Regions from separate parts of the Nonomuraea sp. bgisy101 genome, predicted to be linked through region 1. Evidence: riboswitches for the same ligand, from Rfam matches in the RefSeq annotation. Region 1 holds a riboswitch; each other region holds the start of a gene.

Region 1 (5,072 bases):
GTTCCTGCCGGTGGGCAGCACGTTGATCAGGCCGCGCAGCGGCGAGCCGCTGGGCCCCGCGGGGACGTAGCCGCCGTCGAGGGCATGCAGGAGATGGTCGAGCTCGTCGCCCGTCCTTGCCAGCCTGGGGACGACCTCGCCGGCGGCGAACTCCAGGATCCGCGCCACCAGCTCACGCCGCTCCCGGGCGGAGCCGGGAGCGAGGACGGATGCCGCCACCTCCCCGGCCTGGGCGGAGCCGGGAGCGAGGACGGATGCCGCTACCTCCCCTGCCGCCGTCACGTCCCACCCGCGGGCCTCCATGCCCTCCACGAGCGCCCTGGCGGCCGACTCGGCCGCGTCCACGTCGGCCAGGCCGGCCGAGCCGTCCTCCGCGAGGCCCAGCGCCTCGCGCAGACCAGGCAGCGTCTCGGTGCCCGCCCACATCTGCCGGGCCCGCAGCATCGCCAGTACCAGGTCGACGCGCACCGCGCCCTCGGGCGCGGCTCCCAGCACGTGCAGCCCGTCACGGATCTGCGCGTCCTTCACCTCGCACAGCCAGCCGTCCACGTGCAGCAGGAAGTCGTCGAACTCCGTGTCGTGCGGCCGGTCGGCCAGCCCCAGGTCGTGGTCGAGCCGCGCCGCCTGGATCAGCGTCCAGATCTGCGCCCTGATCGCGGGCAGCTTCGCCGGGTCCATCGCCGCGATGGAGGCGTGCTCGTCCAGGAGCTGCTCCAGCCGCGCGATGTCGCCGTAGGTCTCGGCGCGCGCCATCGGCGGCACCATGTGGTCCACCAGGACGGCGTGCGCCCGCCGCTTCGCCTGGGTCCCCTCACCGGGGTCGTTCACCAGGAACGGGTACACCAGCGGCAGATCGCCCAGCGCCGCGTCGGGCCCGCACGCGGCCGACATGCCCGCCGACTTGCCCGGCAGCCACTCCAGGTTCCCGTGCTTGCCGACGTGCACCATCGCGTGCGCGCCGAACTCCGCCGACAGCCACCGGTAGGCGGCCAGGTAGTGGTGGCTGGGCGGCAGGTCAGGGTCGTGGTAGATCGCGATCGGGTTCTCGCCGAAGCCCCGCGGCGGCTGCACCATCACCACGACGTTGCCCGCCTGGAGGGCGGCGAGCACGATGTCGCCCTCGTGCACGAAGAGCTCGCCGGGCGGCGGACCCCAGTGCCGTTCCATCGCCGCGCGCAGTTCCTCGGGAAGCGTCTCGTACCAGGCGGTGTAGGAGGCGGCGGGGATGCGCACGGGGTTGGCCGCGAGCTGCTCCTCCGTCAGCCACTCCTGGTCCTGGCCGCCGGCGGCGATGAGCGCGTGGATGAGCGCGTCGCCGTCCAGCTCCGCGACGCCCGGCAGGCCCTCGCCCAGGTCGTAGCCTTCGGCGGCCAGCCTGGCCAGCAGTTTCACCGTGCTCGCCGGCGTGTCGAGGCCGACCGCGTTGCCGACGCGCGCGTGCTTGGTCGGGTAGGCCGACAGCATCACCACGAGTCGCTTCTCGGCGTTCGGGACGTGCCTGAGCCGCGCGTGCCGTACGGCGGTGCCCGCCACACGGGCGGCCCGTTCGGGGTCGGCCGCGTAGACGGTCAGCCCGTCCTCGTCCACCTCCTTGAACGAGAACGGCACCGTGATGATCCGCCCGTCGAACTCGGGGATCGCCACCTGCGAGGCCGCGTCGAGCGGCGACAGGCCGTCGTCGTTCTCCTCCCACGCCTGCCTGCTCGTGGTCAGGCAGAGTCCCTGCAGGATCGGCACGTCGAGCTCGGCCAGCGCGCCCACGTCCCACGCGGCGTCGTCGCCGCCCGCCCCCGCCGTCGCCGGCCGCGTGCCTCCCGCGGCGAGCACGGTCACCACGAGGGCGTCGGCGGTCCTCAGCGTGTCGAGCAACTCGGGCTCCGCCGTACGCAGCGAGGAGCAGAAGACCGGCAGCGCCCGGCCGCCCGCGTCCTCGATCGCGTCGCAGAGCGTCCGCACGAACCCGGTGTTGCCCGCCATGTGGTGCGCCCGGTAGTAGAGCACGCCCACGACGGGCCCCTCGGCGGGCTCCTCGGTGGGCCGCTCCCTGTCGAGAAGCCCCCAGGTCGGGGTCGGCTCGGGCGCGGCGAACCCGTGTCCCGTGAGCAGAACCGTGTCGGACAGGAAGGCGTGCAGCTCGGCCAGGTTCGACGGGCCGCCGTGGGCGAGGTAGGCGTGCGCCTCGGCGCAGACGCCGCCGCTGACCGTGGACAGCTCCATGAGCTCGGCGTCGGGCGCCTGCTCGCCGCCCAGCACGATCACGGGGCGCGGGCCCGCGAGCAGGTGGTCGAGCCCCTCCTCCCAGGCCCTGCGTCCGCCGAGCAGCCGCACCACCACCAGGTCCGCGCTCTCGACCAGCGCGGGCAGATCGTCGACCGTGAGCCTGGCGGGGTTTCCCAGCCGGTACGGCGCGCCGCTCGCCCTCGCGCTGAGCAGGTCGGTGTCGGAGGTCGACAGCAGCAGAACGGCCGTGCTCTCGGGCACAGGGAACTCCTCCCTCGGGGTCCTCGCCCCGGTCGCGGGTGTCACGAGTGCGGGAGTCTCCTGGCTCCCGGATCGACGCTCACCCCGGCCTTCCCATCCGTCTCCGGACAGTGGCCTTGCGGTGGGGTTCGCTCCCCGGTCACAGTGGCGGGACCGCGCCGGCTTCGCACCGGCTTCCTCCGTCGCCCTCGTCTGCGATCAGACTAGAGGGTTTGGAACGGGTTACCATCCTCCGCGTGGACATAACTGCGGACATTGGCGACTTTTCGGGACATGCGGGTCCCGACGCGTGCCCCGGGGCACTCCAGGTCCACACCGCCGCCGACGGCGCGCTGGCCAGGGTCCGCATCCCGGGCGGAGCGCTCTCGCCGGCCCAGCTGAGGGAGCTGGCCGCCTGCGCCGCCGAGCTCGGATCCGGCGTGATCGAGCTGACCTCCCGCGCGAACGTCCAGGTGCGCGGCCTGCGCGCGCCCGACCCCGCCGACCCGTCCAGCGTGCCGGCCTTCGCCGCCCGGATGGCCGCGGCGGGGCTGCTGCCCTCCGCCACGCACGAGCGGGTGCGCAACATCCTCGCCTCCCCCCTCGCGGGGCGCGTCCCCTCATCGCTCGCGGACGTCCGGCCGCTGGTGAGCGCACTGGATCGCGCGCTGTGCGGCACCCCCGAGCTGGCCGGGCTCTCGGGCCGCTTCCTCTTCGCGCTGGACGACGGCACCGGCGACGTGGTGTCCTGCGGCGCCGACGTGACCTTCCTCGCCACCTCGGCCTCCGGCGGCGTGCTCCTGCTCGGCGGCGTACGGCAGGGCCCGCCCGTGGACCTTGCCGGCGTGGTCCCGCTGATGCTCGCCGCCGCCTCCGCCTTCATGGAGCTGGGCGACGGCGGCGCGTGGCGTGTCAGGGACGTCCAGGACGGCCCCGCCCTGCTCGCGGCCCGCCTGTTCGGCGCCGCCCAGGAAGAGCCCGGCCAGAGCGACCAGGCAGGTGACTCCGGCCCCGCGGGTGACTCCGATCCGACCGGCCCGGCCGATCCGGCCGATCTGGCCCGCCCGGCCGATCTGGCCCGCCCGGCCGATCCGGCCCGCCCGGCCGATCCGGCGGGCCCGGCGGGCCGGGAGCGTGCAGGGGTGCGGGATGCGGGGACCTTCCGGCAGCTCGACGGCGACGTCGCCCTCGAAGTGGTGATCCCGCTCGGCCGCCTGACCGCCCACCAGGCCGCGGTCCTCGCCGACGCCGCCCCCGAGGCGCGCGTCACCCCATGGCGTACCGTCGTCCTGCCCGGCCTGGCCCCCGACGCCGTCCAGCAGGTCGCGGACCGGCTCACCGGGGCGGGCCTGGTCACCGTCCCCGGCACGCCGTGGGCCGGGCTCAGCGCCTGCACGGGCCGCCCTGGCTGCGCGAAATCCTTGGCCGACGTCCAGCTCGACGCCAGAGTCTGGGCCGAGCGGCCGGACCACGAACCTGCAGCCCGTCCCGTCCACTGGGCCGGGTGCGAGCGGCGCTGCGGCCGTCCCGCCGGAGAGGTGGTCGACGTCGTCGCCACCCCGGCCGGCTACCGGGTCGCGGGCCGTACCGAAGAAGAGGGGACATGACCGACTACATCCGCGACGGCGCGGAGATCTACCGGCGCTCGTTCGCCACCATCCGCGCGGAGAGCGACCTCGCGGGGCTGCCGGCGGACGTCGCCCAGGTGGCCGTCCGCATGATCCACGCCTGTGGCATGACCGACCTGGTCACCGACCTGGCCTACTCGCCGGGCGTGGTCGCCGTGGCGAGGGCGGCCCTGCGCGCGGGCGCGCCGATCCTGTGCGACGCCATGATGGTCGCCTCGGGCGTCACGAGGACCCGCCTGCCGAAGGACAACGAGGTGATCTGCACGCTCGGCGACCCGGGCGTGCCGGAGCTGGCCGAGCGGATGGGCACCACGCGCAGCGCGGCGGCGCTGGAGCTGTGGCGCGAGCGGCTCGACGGCGCCGTCGTCGCGGTGGGGAACGCGCCCACCGCCCTCTTCAGGCTGCTGGAGCTGGTCGAGGAGGGCGCGGGGCGTCCTGCGGCGGTGCTCGGCATCCCCGTGGGCTTCATCGGGGCGGCGGAGTCGAAGCAGGCGCTGGCGAGCAGCGGTCTGGAGTACCTGGTGGTGCACGGCCGCAGAGGCGGCAGTGCGATGGCGGCGGCCGCGGTCAACGCGATCGCGAACGAGCGGGAGTGAACGGCGTGGCGGGACGGTTGTTCGGGGTGGGACTGGGTCCCGGGGATCCCGAGCTGGTGACGGTCAAGGCGGCCAGGCTGATCGGCGAGGCGGGCGTCATCGCCTACCACAGCGCCAGGCACGGCAGGAGCATCGCACGTTCGATCGCGCTGCCGTACATGCGGGAGGGGCAGGTCGAGGAGCTGCTCAAGTACCCGCTGACCACGGAGACCACCGACCACCCCGGCGGCTACCAGGGAGCGCTCGACGACTTCTACGCCGAATGCGCGCGGCGTCTCGCTGCCCACCTGGACGAGGGCAGGGACGTGGTGGTGCTGTGCGAGGGCGACCCGCTCTTCTACGGCTCCTACATGCACATGCACAAGCGGCTCGCCCACCGCTACGAGAC
Region 2 (5,072 bases), on a different contig from region 1:
TCGCCAACCCCAGCACCGTGATCGGCCCCGGGCAGTACATCGGCCTGGCCACGTTCGTCGAGGACCTGTGGAAGGGACGGCTGCCCGCGCTTCCCGGCGGGCCCGACGTCTTCCTGCCGGTCGTCACGATCGACTATTTCGCCCGTTTCCTGGCGAGGCTGCCGACGGCGGAGGCGGGCCAGTACTGGGTGCTCGACGACGCCACCCCCCTCCTGCCCGAGCTGATCAGCACGATCGCCGAGCACACGGGCGTCAGGGCGCCGCGCCGTACCGTCCCCGTGGGTCTGGTGCGGCGGCTGCCACGCGCGCTGACCGGCGCCGACCCCGAGACACTGTCCTTCCTGTCGGCCGACCGCTACCCGACGGACTCCGCCCACGCCTTCGCCGCCTCCGCGGGGCTGGAGATGCCGCCGGTCGCCGACGCCCTGCGCCGGTGGGCCGACGACCTGGTGGCCGCCCGTTTCGGCGCCTGGGAGCCGTGGCTCCAACCGTACGGCTTCCACCCGGTGGCGGGGAGCCGCACCTGGGTGAACGGCGAACGCCACGACCCGGCCCACGTCCTCCTGCACGGGCTGCCCATGAACGCCGACCTCTGGGCTCCCCTCGCCGCGCGGCTTCCCGGGAAGGTCCTGGCCCCCGACCTGCCCGGCCTGGGCCGTTCCTCCCCCATCCCCGCGAACGAGACGCCGGTCACATGGCTGGACGACCTGATGGGCCCCGTCCGCACCCGGCCGGTGCTGGTCGCGCACTCGCTGGCTTGCGGTCCCGCGCTCCGCTTCGCCGTCCGGCATCCGGAACGGATCAGCGGGCTCGTGCTGGTCTCCCCTGCGTTCGCGCAGGCACCGGGCCCGCGGCTCACCCGGTCGGCGGCGGCCGTCCCGATGCTGCGCCGGATGTCCGCCGCCCGGTTGGCCGGGACGCTGGGCCTGCCCGAGGGGCCCGCCGTGGCGAGCGCCGCGGCCGACCTGCGCAGGCCCGGCGTGGCGGGCCGGGTCATCGCCGCTCTTCGTACGGCCGTCGCCGAACGCGAGGAGTCGCGCCGCCTGCTCGCCAGGGTCACGGTCCCCGTGGAGATCGTCGTGGGATCCGACGATCCGCTGGTGTCCGCCGTCGGCCGTCCCGTGACGGAGATCGCGGGAGCGGGCCACTATCCGCAGCTCACCCACCCGGCCGAGGTCGCGCGCCGCCTGCTCGCGCCGTCGCCCGCCTGACCTTCCGAACGGCGGGCTCAGCCCCTCCGCCATCTGGCAGGGTCGCCTCCGCGGGCGGTGCAGCGCATCAGGGTCCCGGCCTCGCTCCTGCCGAACGCTCCCTGCGGCGAGCAGAAGGAGCCGGGACGAACACCGATCCGGAGCGCGGGGTGCGCCGGTCGCGCGGTCCTCGTGGCCTTCGGGCGCGGCGACGGGATGCGGGCCTTCTTGGCCGGCCTGGGCGAGACGGTGCTCCCGTCCCTGGCCGGCCGCTTGCCGAGCGGCCTTCCCGTCCCGGGCGTCGGGGTCAGGAACGGCGCCGGCGTGGGCGTCGCCGCGGCCGGCTCACCGGCGGGTCGCGCCGCGCCGGTGGCGGCTCCACAGCCGCTCAGGAGCAGGACGGCGATGAGCGGCGCGACTGCGCGTCGGATCGGGGGCATGCGGGTGGCCTCTCGTCGGGGGTCGCACGGAGCCCATCCCACCACAATCTCGTCACTCAATGGCGCTGAACGGTGACTTTGCGCTACGAGCCGTCCTCGGTCAGGCCCGGCGAGCCCGGCCATTCGCCGAGGCGGCAGACTTTCCCGGGTGAAGCGAATCCTCATCATCGGCATCGGCGCCGGCGACCCCGACCATCTCACCCTCCAGGCCGTCAAGGCCATCGGCAGGACCGACGCCTTCTTCATCCTCGACAAGGGCGAGGCCAAGCACGACCTGGTCGGGCTCCGCCAGGACATGATCAAGGAGCACGCCCGCGAGCCGTACCGGCTGGTGGAGGCCCGGGACCCCGAGCGGGACAGGACCACTCTCGCCTACGCCGCCGCCGTCGAGGAGTGGCGCTCGCGTCGGGCCGACCTGTACGAGGCGTTCATCCGGGACGAGCTCGGCGACGACGAGACCGGCGCGATCCTCGTCTGGGGCGACCCTGGGCTCTACGACAGCACGCTGGCCGGGATCGAGGAGGTCGTCGAGCGGGGAGGGGTCGCGTTCGAGTACGAGGTCGTCGCGGGCATCACCAGTGTGTCCGCGCTGACGGCCCGGCATCGCACCAGCCTGACGAGGGTGGCCAGGCCCGTGCACATCACGACGGGCCGCCGCCTGGCCCAGGAGGGCCCCGTCGCGGCCGACGACGTCGTCGTCATGCTCGACGCGCGCTGCGCCTTCGCCGACCTGGGTGCGGAGTACCACATCTACTGGGGTGCCTACCTCGGCACGCCGGACGAGATCCTCGTGTCGGGGCCGGTGCCCGAGGTCGCCGACCGCATCCGGGAGCTGCGGGCGCAGGCCCGCGAGCGCAAGGGCTGGATCATGGACACCTATCTGCTGCGGCGCGTCCTCCCGTCGTGACGATCGGCGGGGCGGCGTGGCTCATCAGGATCCTCCGCCCCTGCGCATGGTCAGCGCCCACTGCTCGCGGCGCGTGATCTGATCGAGCAGGACGCAGTCCCCGCACATGCCGCCGCCGGGCACCCGGTAGTAGAGGCAGCAGCTGCGCCGGACGAAGAACGGCCGGTCGGGAGCGGGCTCGACCAGCTCCCCGCTCCCGCGCAGCACGCCGAGCGCGAGCAACTCGCGACCGAGCGCGATGGCGCGTCCCGCGAGCTCGGGGCGCCCGCGGGTGAGGGTCTGGACGGCGCCTGCGAGGGCGGAGGCCGCGTTGCCCCACAGCAGCCCCGGCGCGATCTTCACGATCTCCTGGACGGCCTGGGCGAGCGGCTCCAGCAGCCCGGGCACCACGGCGCGGTACAGGGGCTCGGCGAGGGAGGTGCCCACGACCCGCCGTCCGGTCAGGCGCTGAGCTCGCAGCGGCAGCGGACCGGAGGGGGTCGGGTACCAGTGCACCTGGGACGGATCGACGTCGACGAGCAGGCCGTGCGCCACCGCCACGCCGACAACGGGCGACCACAGGCGGGCGGCCAGTCCCTGGAACAGCAGGGAGGCCGCCACCCTGGTCTCGCCGGTTCCCAGGCGTACGGCGGCGTCGTCGATCCGGTGTCTCACGGGCAGATCGGCGAGCGGCCGCCACCCCGGCCCGATCGGCCCGACTCCCATCTCGAAGAAGCCGCCGATCGTGGACACGTCGGCGACCGCTCCGGCGATCACCGCCGGCAGCACAGGCAGCCGGTACGGCACGCCGACCACCTCCCTCTCCCGGGGAGATCCGCCCCGATCCGCTGAGGAGGCGACCGCGCGAGTCTCCTGGCTCCCGGCTCGACGCTCGTCCCCGCCTTCCCACCCGACTCGGGCAGTGGCCTGCTGGGATCCGCTCACCGATCACAGTGGCGGGACCGCGCCGGACTCTCACCGGCTTCCTCGATCCGCCGTCGCCTACGCCGACCATGCTCGCACACCTGCGATCACCGGCTCGACCGGGACTCTGACAAACCGTCCCATAGCTCAGTGAAGATCGTGTTATGGTCCTGCGCCTGTGCATCCGAACAGGAAGGCGCTCGAACCATGTGGATCGCGCTCGGGGTGGTAGCCGCGGTGGTCGTCGGAGTCGCGCTGTGGTGGCGCTTCCGCGACCCGCTCAGAGGGGAGAGCTTCGACCAGTTCGAGGTCAACCGCCTTTGGGGGTGGGAACTGCGGCTCAGCGAGGAGGAAGAGATCGCGTTCATGGCGGGGCTCGGGGCCTACGACAACGAGGTGGGCTCGTTCTTCATCCACGGCGAGCACGGGGTGCTGAGCCTTTATCACCCGCCGATGCTGATCTCCATGCACCTCATGGCCGACCGCTTCAAGGCGATGGGACCCGCCGCGATGAGCGATCCTGCGGGCGCCGTACGCCACCTGTTCGGCCAGGCCGCCGCCCGCGAGAGCGTCGGGGTGCTCCACCTGCGGGAGAACTGGCTGCCCTGCGAGATCGACGGCATGGACAAGTACGGCTTCCGCGACGCCATGAGCGACGCCCTGTCGGCGCCCGGCGTGGACGGCGTCGAAGGCGGGTACGGCGAGGAGGACAGCGGCTACGGCATGGTCGTGGTGCTCGCGGGCGACACGCCGGAGTCCGTCCAGGCCATGTACGACCAGGCGAGCGACCTTTCCACGAGCGAGCCGATCCGCGATCGCCTCGACGTCGTGAAGGCGGTCCTCGAGGAGCCCGAGCCCGAGTACGTCGAGGCGCTCAACCGGGCCGACGGCGAGAAGAGCCGCTACACGAACACGCTGCTCGTCGACTACGCCAGGGTGCTCGACCGCTACGCCGCCACCCGGACGCAGATGCAGGGCGCCAAGCCCTCGGACGTGCTCGGCGCCGCCCTGAGCCGGATGCTGGCCGAGCAGGCCCCGGGCACGACCTGGACGAGGCAGCCCTCGCAGGAGGAGCAGGAGTTCGCCATGCAGATCATCGCCACTCGCGTCAGGTACTGACGTCACCCGCGGACAGGCTCAGCGGACGAAGAGGCCCCGGTCAGCGCACGAGTGCCGCCAGCTCCGCGATGGCCGCCGACTCCGCCTGGTAGATCGCGCCCACCCGCGTGCCGAGTTCGGCGAAGAGACCGGCCAGATCACCGGCGGGGGCGGACCGATCGGCCTGCGCCCTGAGCCTCCACAGCTCCTCGCCCGCCGCTGCCGCCTGGGCGCCACCGGCGCTTCCCTCGGCCAGGACGCTCTCCCTGATCGCCGCGGTCAGCTCGCGCGCCCTGGCGAACTCGGGCACCGACGCGGGAAGCGCGGCCTCCGCGAGGTCGTGCCACATCGCGTGGATCTCCCTGAACCGTCCCGCCAGCCCGGAAAGGCGCGGCTCGCCCACCAGATCCGCGGCCTCGTCCAGCGAGCCGGCGAACAGGTCGCGCAGGTTCCCGCCGTCCATGCCGACCGGCTCGACGCCTTCCCACACCGACAGCAGCGCCCCCGCCAGGCCGCGACCGTCGGCGAAGACCT
Region 3 (5,072 bases), on a different contig from region 1:
CCGGTGCGGCCAGCGCCACCAGCAGCGCCATCGCTGAGATCACTAATCTCTTCATGTTGCCGAACCTACTCTGCAGAGAGTTATCGGCAAAGACATGTCTGCAGAAATCCTTCTGGAGGACTAGGGTGCTCGTCATGAAGGATGACGAGCCGTGGGTCCTGGACGACCCGGGCAAGCTGAAGGCCCTGGCCCACCCGATGCGCCGCGCCATGCTCCGTCACCTGGGCCTGCACGGTCCCGCCACGTCCACGACGCTCGGCTCGCTGCTCGACGCCAAGACCGGCACGACCAGCTATCACCTGCGCCAGCTGGAGAAGTACGGGTTCATCGAGGAGATCCCCGAGCGGTCGGCCGGGCGTGAGCGGTGGTGGCGGAAGACGGAGACGGGAGACATCAGGCTGCCCCATCCGGCGCAGCTCGCGCCCGAGGACCGCCCGGTGCTGGCCGAGTTCCACCGGATCGGGCTCGAGGAGGACAAGGGGATCCTGCTGGAGCTCCTGCCCGCCGCCTACCAGGCCGATCCCGCGTGGGTGAAGGTCTCGCGCGCTCTCGGCCGGATGACGCTGGGCGAGCTGGAGGACTTCTTCGAGGAGTACATGCTGCTGCTGAAGAAGTACAGCCATCGTGCCGCCGACGCTCCTGAGCAGGCCCGGCCCCTGCACATCCGCCTGCTCGCCCTGCCCGCGGACCTGCCCGCCCCCGATGTGTGACTCTCCGCCTCCGACCAATAACATGGAGTAGCGGAGGGGTGGGGCGACGGGAGGGGCCTGCGCATGCGCCGTCGGGAGTTCGTCGCGAGAGCGCTGGCCGCTATGGCGGGCCTGGCCGGCTGCGGTACGGCCACGCGCCCGACCCCGAGCTTCTCCGTCGTGCCGGGAGGGGAGGCCTGGGTCCCCGTCGCGCGGGTGCTCGCGGGGCAGTTCAAACGCGACGGCGTGGCCGAGGGAGGGCCCCTGCTGACGGTGACCGGCCTGCCCGCGATCGCGGCCGCCGAGATGGCCGGGGTGAAGGAGACGGGCACCCCGCTGGCCAGGCTGGTCGGCGACGTCGAGGTCCTGGTCGTCTCCAACGCCTCCGTCTTTCGCGAGTTCGACGACTTCGCGCGGCGGCTGGTCGCCGACCCCGGCGGCACCGTGCTGGGCGGCAGGCCGCAGGGAGAGTCCGATCACCTGCTGTTCGGACTGGTCGCGCGCGGTCTCGGCGCGGACGCCAGGGTGCTCGACTACGCGGGCTACCCCACCACGGACGATGCGGCCGAGGCGCTGCTGGCGGGCAGGGTGGGCGTCGCCGCGGGCCCGCTCGGCGAGTGGCGCAAGCGCCTCGGCAAGGGGCGTCTCAGGGCGCTGGCCGTCTCCTCGGCCGAGCGGGTCGAGGACGTCGAGGCGCCGACCCTGCTGGAGTCCGGTGTCAGGGTCGACTTCGCCGACTGGTGCGCGGTGCTCGGGCCCAAGCAGATGAGCGAACGCGATCGCGCCCGGGCGGTCGAGGTGCTCGACGAGGTCGCCCGGTCCGCGCGGTGGCTGGACGCCTGCCGCGCCAGAGGGTGGAAGCCGATCCCGCTCAGCGGCGACGACTTCGCCGCGTGGCTCGGGTCCGAGGCCGGCAGGACCCGCGAAGTGCTCAAGGACCTGGGGCTGATCGACACAACTTGTTGGGGTAGTTGCGTCCGCGGCCACTAGATGTAGGATCCTGGTCGTCGCTGGTTCGCCCGAGCAGGGCGAAGCAAAAGGGAAGCCGGTGAGATGCCGGCACTGCCCCGCAGCGGTGAGCGGGAACGACCGCCGTCACGAAGCACTGGGCCCATGGCCTGGGAAGCGACGGCCAGTAGGAAGCTGACGTACGCCCGCGAGTCCGAAGACCTGCCAGCGGTGTGACCTGTCCAAGGCCTCGAGGGAGGGCCGCGGGGTCTCGCGGCGTGCCCGCGTGCTCTCGCCTGCCTTCACGGGGTGAGCTCGCGAGGAGAGAGCGTGACGCAGATCGTAGAGGTGGATCGCCGGCTGGCCATCGAGGAGGCCGCCGCCAGGGTGATCGCCGACCCGGAGAACTCCAGGGTCGCCGCCAGGCTGCTGGCCGAGCAGATCGCGGACGAGGCCGCCGCGCACGGCGTGAGGACCTTCTCCGAGTCGATCGTGGCCACCCACGCCGCGGGTCTGCTCCAGGACGGGCTGGCCGCCTTCGTGGCGGCCAACGCCGCCGCCCTCGACGCGCTGGTGGACGAGAGCGCCGACGACAGGTTCGAGTACTTCGGCCTGCGCACCGTCTACGACCGCTACCTGCTGCGCCACCCCGAGACGCGCGGCGTGCTCGAACGCCCGCAGCACTTCCTGCTGCGCGTCGCCTGCGGTCTTTCCGCCTCGGTCGCCGAGGCCGCCGAGCTGTACGCGCTGATGTCCACGCTGTCGTACCTGCCCAGCTCGCCCACGCTGTTCAACTCCGGCTCCCGCCGTCCCCAGCTCTCGTCGTGCTTCCTGCTCGACTCGCCGCGCGACGAGCTGGAAGGGATCTACGAGCGTTACGGCCAGGTCGCCAGGCTGTCGAAGTACGCCGGCGGCATCGGCATCGCGTGGACCAGGGTCCGCTCGCGCGGCTCGCTGATCCGCGGCACGAACGGCCACTCCAACGGCATCGTCCCGTGGCTGCGCACGCTCGACTCCAGCGTGGCCGCCGTCAACCAGGGCGGCCGCCGCAAGGGCGCGGCCTGCGTCTACCTGGAGACCTGGCACGCCGACATCGAGGAGTTCCTCGAACTGCGTGACAACACCGGCGAGGAGGCCCGCCGTGCCCACAACCTCAACCTCGCCAACTGGGTGCCCGACGAGTTCATGCGCCGCGTCGAGGCCGACCAGCCGTGGTCGCTGTTCGACCCCAAGCAGGTGCCGCACCTGACCGACCTGTACGGCGAGGCGTTCGACGAGGCCTACCGGGCCGCGGAGGCGGCGGGCCTGCACACCCGTCAGATCCCCGCGCGCACGCTCTACGGCCGGATGATGCGCACGCTCGCGCAGACCGGCAACGGCTGGATGACCTTCAAGGACGCCGCCAACCGCGCCTCCAACCAGACCGCGCGCCCGGAGAACGTCATCCACCTGTCCAACCTCTGCACCGAGATCCTCGAGGTGACCAGCGACGGCGAGACCGCCGTCTGCAACCTGGGCTCGATCAACCTGGCCGCCCACCTGGCGGGCGGCACCATGGACTGGGTACGGCTGCGCGCCACCGTCAGGACCGCGGTGCGCTTCCTGGACAAGACGATCGACCTGGGCTTCTACCCGACGCCCGAGGCCGAGACCGCCAACCTGCGATGGAGGCCGATCGGGCTCGGCGTGATGGGCCTGGCCGACGTGTTCTTCTCGCTGCGCCTGCCGTTCGACTCGGCCGAGGCGCTCGCGCTGTCCACGCGCATCGCCGAGGAGATCGCGCTGGCCGCCTACGACACCTCCGCCGACCTCGCCGTCGAGCGCGGGCGTCACCCCTCCTACGGCGACACCAGGGCGGCGCAGGGCGTCCTGCACCCGGACCACTACGGCGCCGGCGACTCGCCCGAGTGGACCGCCCTGCGCGCCAAGATCGACAGAACCGGGCTGCGGAACTCCCTCATGATCGCCATCGCGCCGACGGCGACGATCGCCTCGATCGCGGGCTGCTACGAGTGCATCGAGCCGCAGGTGTCGAACGTCTTCAAGCGCGAGACCCTGTCCGGCGAGTTCCTGCAGGTCAACCGGTACCTGGTCGCGGACCTGCAGCGTCTTGGGCTGTGGACGCAGGAGATGCGCGACGCGGTGAAGCGCGCGGACGGCTCGATCCAGGACATCCAGGGGATCCCGGCCGAGCTCAAGACCCTGTACAGGACGGCGTGGGAGCTGCCGCAGAAAGCGCTCATCGACCTGGCGGCGGCGCGGACGCCCTACATCGACCAGTCGCAGTCACTGAACCTCTTCATGGCGACGCCGACGATCGGCAAGCTGTCGTCGATGTACGCCTACGCGTGGAAGCAGGGGCTGAAGACCACCTACTACCTGCGCTCGCGCCCCGCCACCAGGATCGCGCAGACGACCGTGCAGGCGGCGCCCGAGCAGGCGTTCACGGTGAGCGAGGCGGTCGCGTGCTCGCTGGAGAACCCCGAGGTGTGCGAGGCCTGCCAGTAGGACCCGCCGCCCCGCACGACAGACGTTCCGTTCGCAAGGAGAAACACATGCTGCTCGACCCCGGTATGGACCTGACGCTGCGCCCGATGCGCTATCCCGACTTCTACGAGCGCTACCGGGCCGCGATCCGCAACACCTGGACGGTCGAGGAGGTGGACCTGCACAGCGACCTGGCCGATCTCGCCAAGATGTCGCCCCAGGAGCGCCACCTCATCAACCGGCTGGTCGCCTTCTTCGCCACCGGCGACTCCATCGTCGCCAACAACCTCGTCCTCAACCTCTACCAGCACGTCAACGCCCCCGAAGCCCGCCTGTACCTGTCCAGGCAGCTGTTCGAGGAGGCGGTGCACGTGCAGTTCTACCTGACGCTGCTCGACACCTACCTGCCCGACCCCGACGAGCGCGTGAAGGCGTTCGCCGCCGTCGACAACATCCCCTCCATCCGCGACAAGGCCGAGTTCTGCTTCCGGTGGATCGACTCCCTGTCCGACCTGCAGCGGCTGGAGACCAGGCAGGACCGCAGGACCTTCCTGCTCAACCTCATCTGCTTCGCCGCCTGCATCGAGGGCCTGTTCTTCTACGGCGCCTTCGCCTACGTCTACTGGTTCCGCTCCCGCGGCCTGCTCGGCGGCCTGGCCACCGGCACCAACTGGGTCTTCCGCGACGAGTCGATGCACATGGAGTTCGCCTTCAGCGTCGTCGACACCGTCCGCGCCGAGGAGCCCGACCTGTTCGACGACAAGCTCGGCGAGCAGGTCACCAGGATGCTGGAGGAGGCCGTCGCGGCCGAGCTGGCCTTCGCGAGCGACCTGTGCGGTGACGGCATGTCGGGCATGACCGTCGGGCAGATGCGTGAGTACCTTGAGTACGTCGCCGACCAGCGGCTGCGCCGGCTCGGTCTGCCCATTAGGTACGGCACCGCCAACC

The links. Region 1 has a riboswitch for cobalamin ahead of cobN (cobaltochelatase subunit CobN). Riboswitches for the same ligand answer to the same signal wherever they lie in the genome.
Region 2: linked by a shared signal. The riboswitch ahead of AC3EO4_RS44635 ((2Fe-2S)-binding protein) and the one ahead of cobN (cobaltochelatase subunit CobN) in region 1 are both predicted to bind cobalamin.
Region 3: linked by a shared signal. The riboswitch ahead of AC3EO4_RS39515 (ribonucleoside-diphosphate reductase subunit alpha) and the one ahead of cobN (cobaltochelatase subunit CobN) in region 1 are both predicted to bind cobalamin.

The regions. Positions count from the first base shown of each region.
Region 1 covers NZ_JBYITD010000002.1:187,254-192,325, forward strand. The annotation lists gene cobN (cobaltochelatase subunit CobN) at 1-2,481, opposite strand, end outside; cobalamin riboswitch at 2,520-2,710, opposite strand; gene cobG (precorrin-3B synthase) at 2,718-4,067, shown strand; gene AC3EO4_RS04465 (precorrin-8X methylmutase) at 4,064-4,684, shown strand; gene AC3EO4_RS04470 (precorrin-2 C(20)-methyltransferase) at 4,690-5,072, shown strand, end outside.
Region 2 covers NZ_JBYITD010000035.1:88,371-93,442, reverse strand. The annotation lists gene AC3EO4_RS44650 (alpha/beta fold hydrolase) at 1-1,211, shown strand, start outside; gene AC3EO4_RS44645 (hypothetical protein) at 1,229-1,630, opposite strand; gene cobF (precorrin-6A synthase (deacetylating)) at 1,779-2,537, shown strand; gene AC3EO4_RS44635 ((2Fe-2S)-binding protein) at 2,562-3,323, opposite strand; cobalamin riboswitch at 3,365-3,550, opposite strand; gene AC3EO4_RS44630 (hypothetical protein) at 3,648-4,559, shown strand; gene AC3EO4_RS44625 (BtrH N-terminal domain-containing protein) at 4,600-5,072, opposite strand, start outside.
Region 3 covers NZ_JBYITD010000027.1:131,267-136,338, forward strand. The annotation lists gene AC3EO4_RS39500 (alpha/beta hydrolase family protein) at 1-55, opposite strand, end outside; gene AC3EO4_RS39505 (ArsR/SmtB family transcription factor) at 135-710, shown strand; gene AC3EO4_RS39510 (Bug family tripartite tricarboxylate transporter substrate binding protein) at 774-1,679, shown strand; cobalamin riboswitch at 1,684-1,881, shown strand; gene AC3EO4_RS39515 (ribonucleoside-diphosphate reductase subunit alpha) at 1,968-4,145, shown strand; gene AC3EO4_RS39520 (ribonucleotide-diphosphate reductase subunit beta) at 4,193-5,072, shown strand, end outside.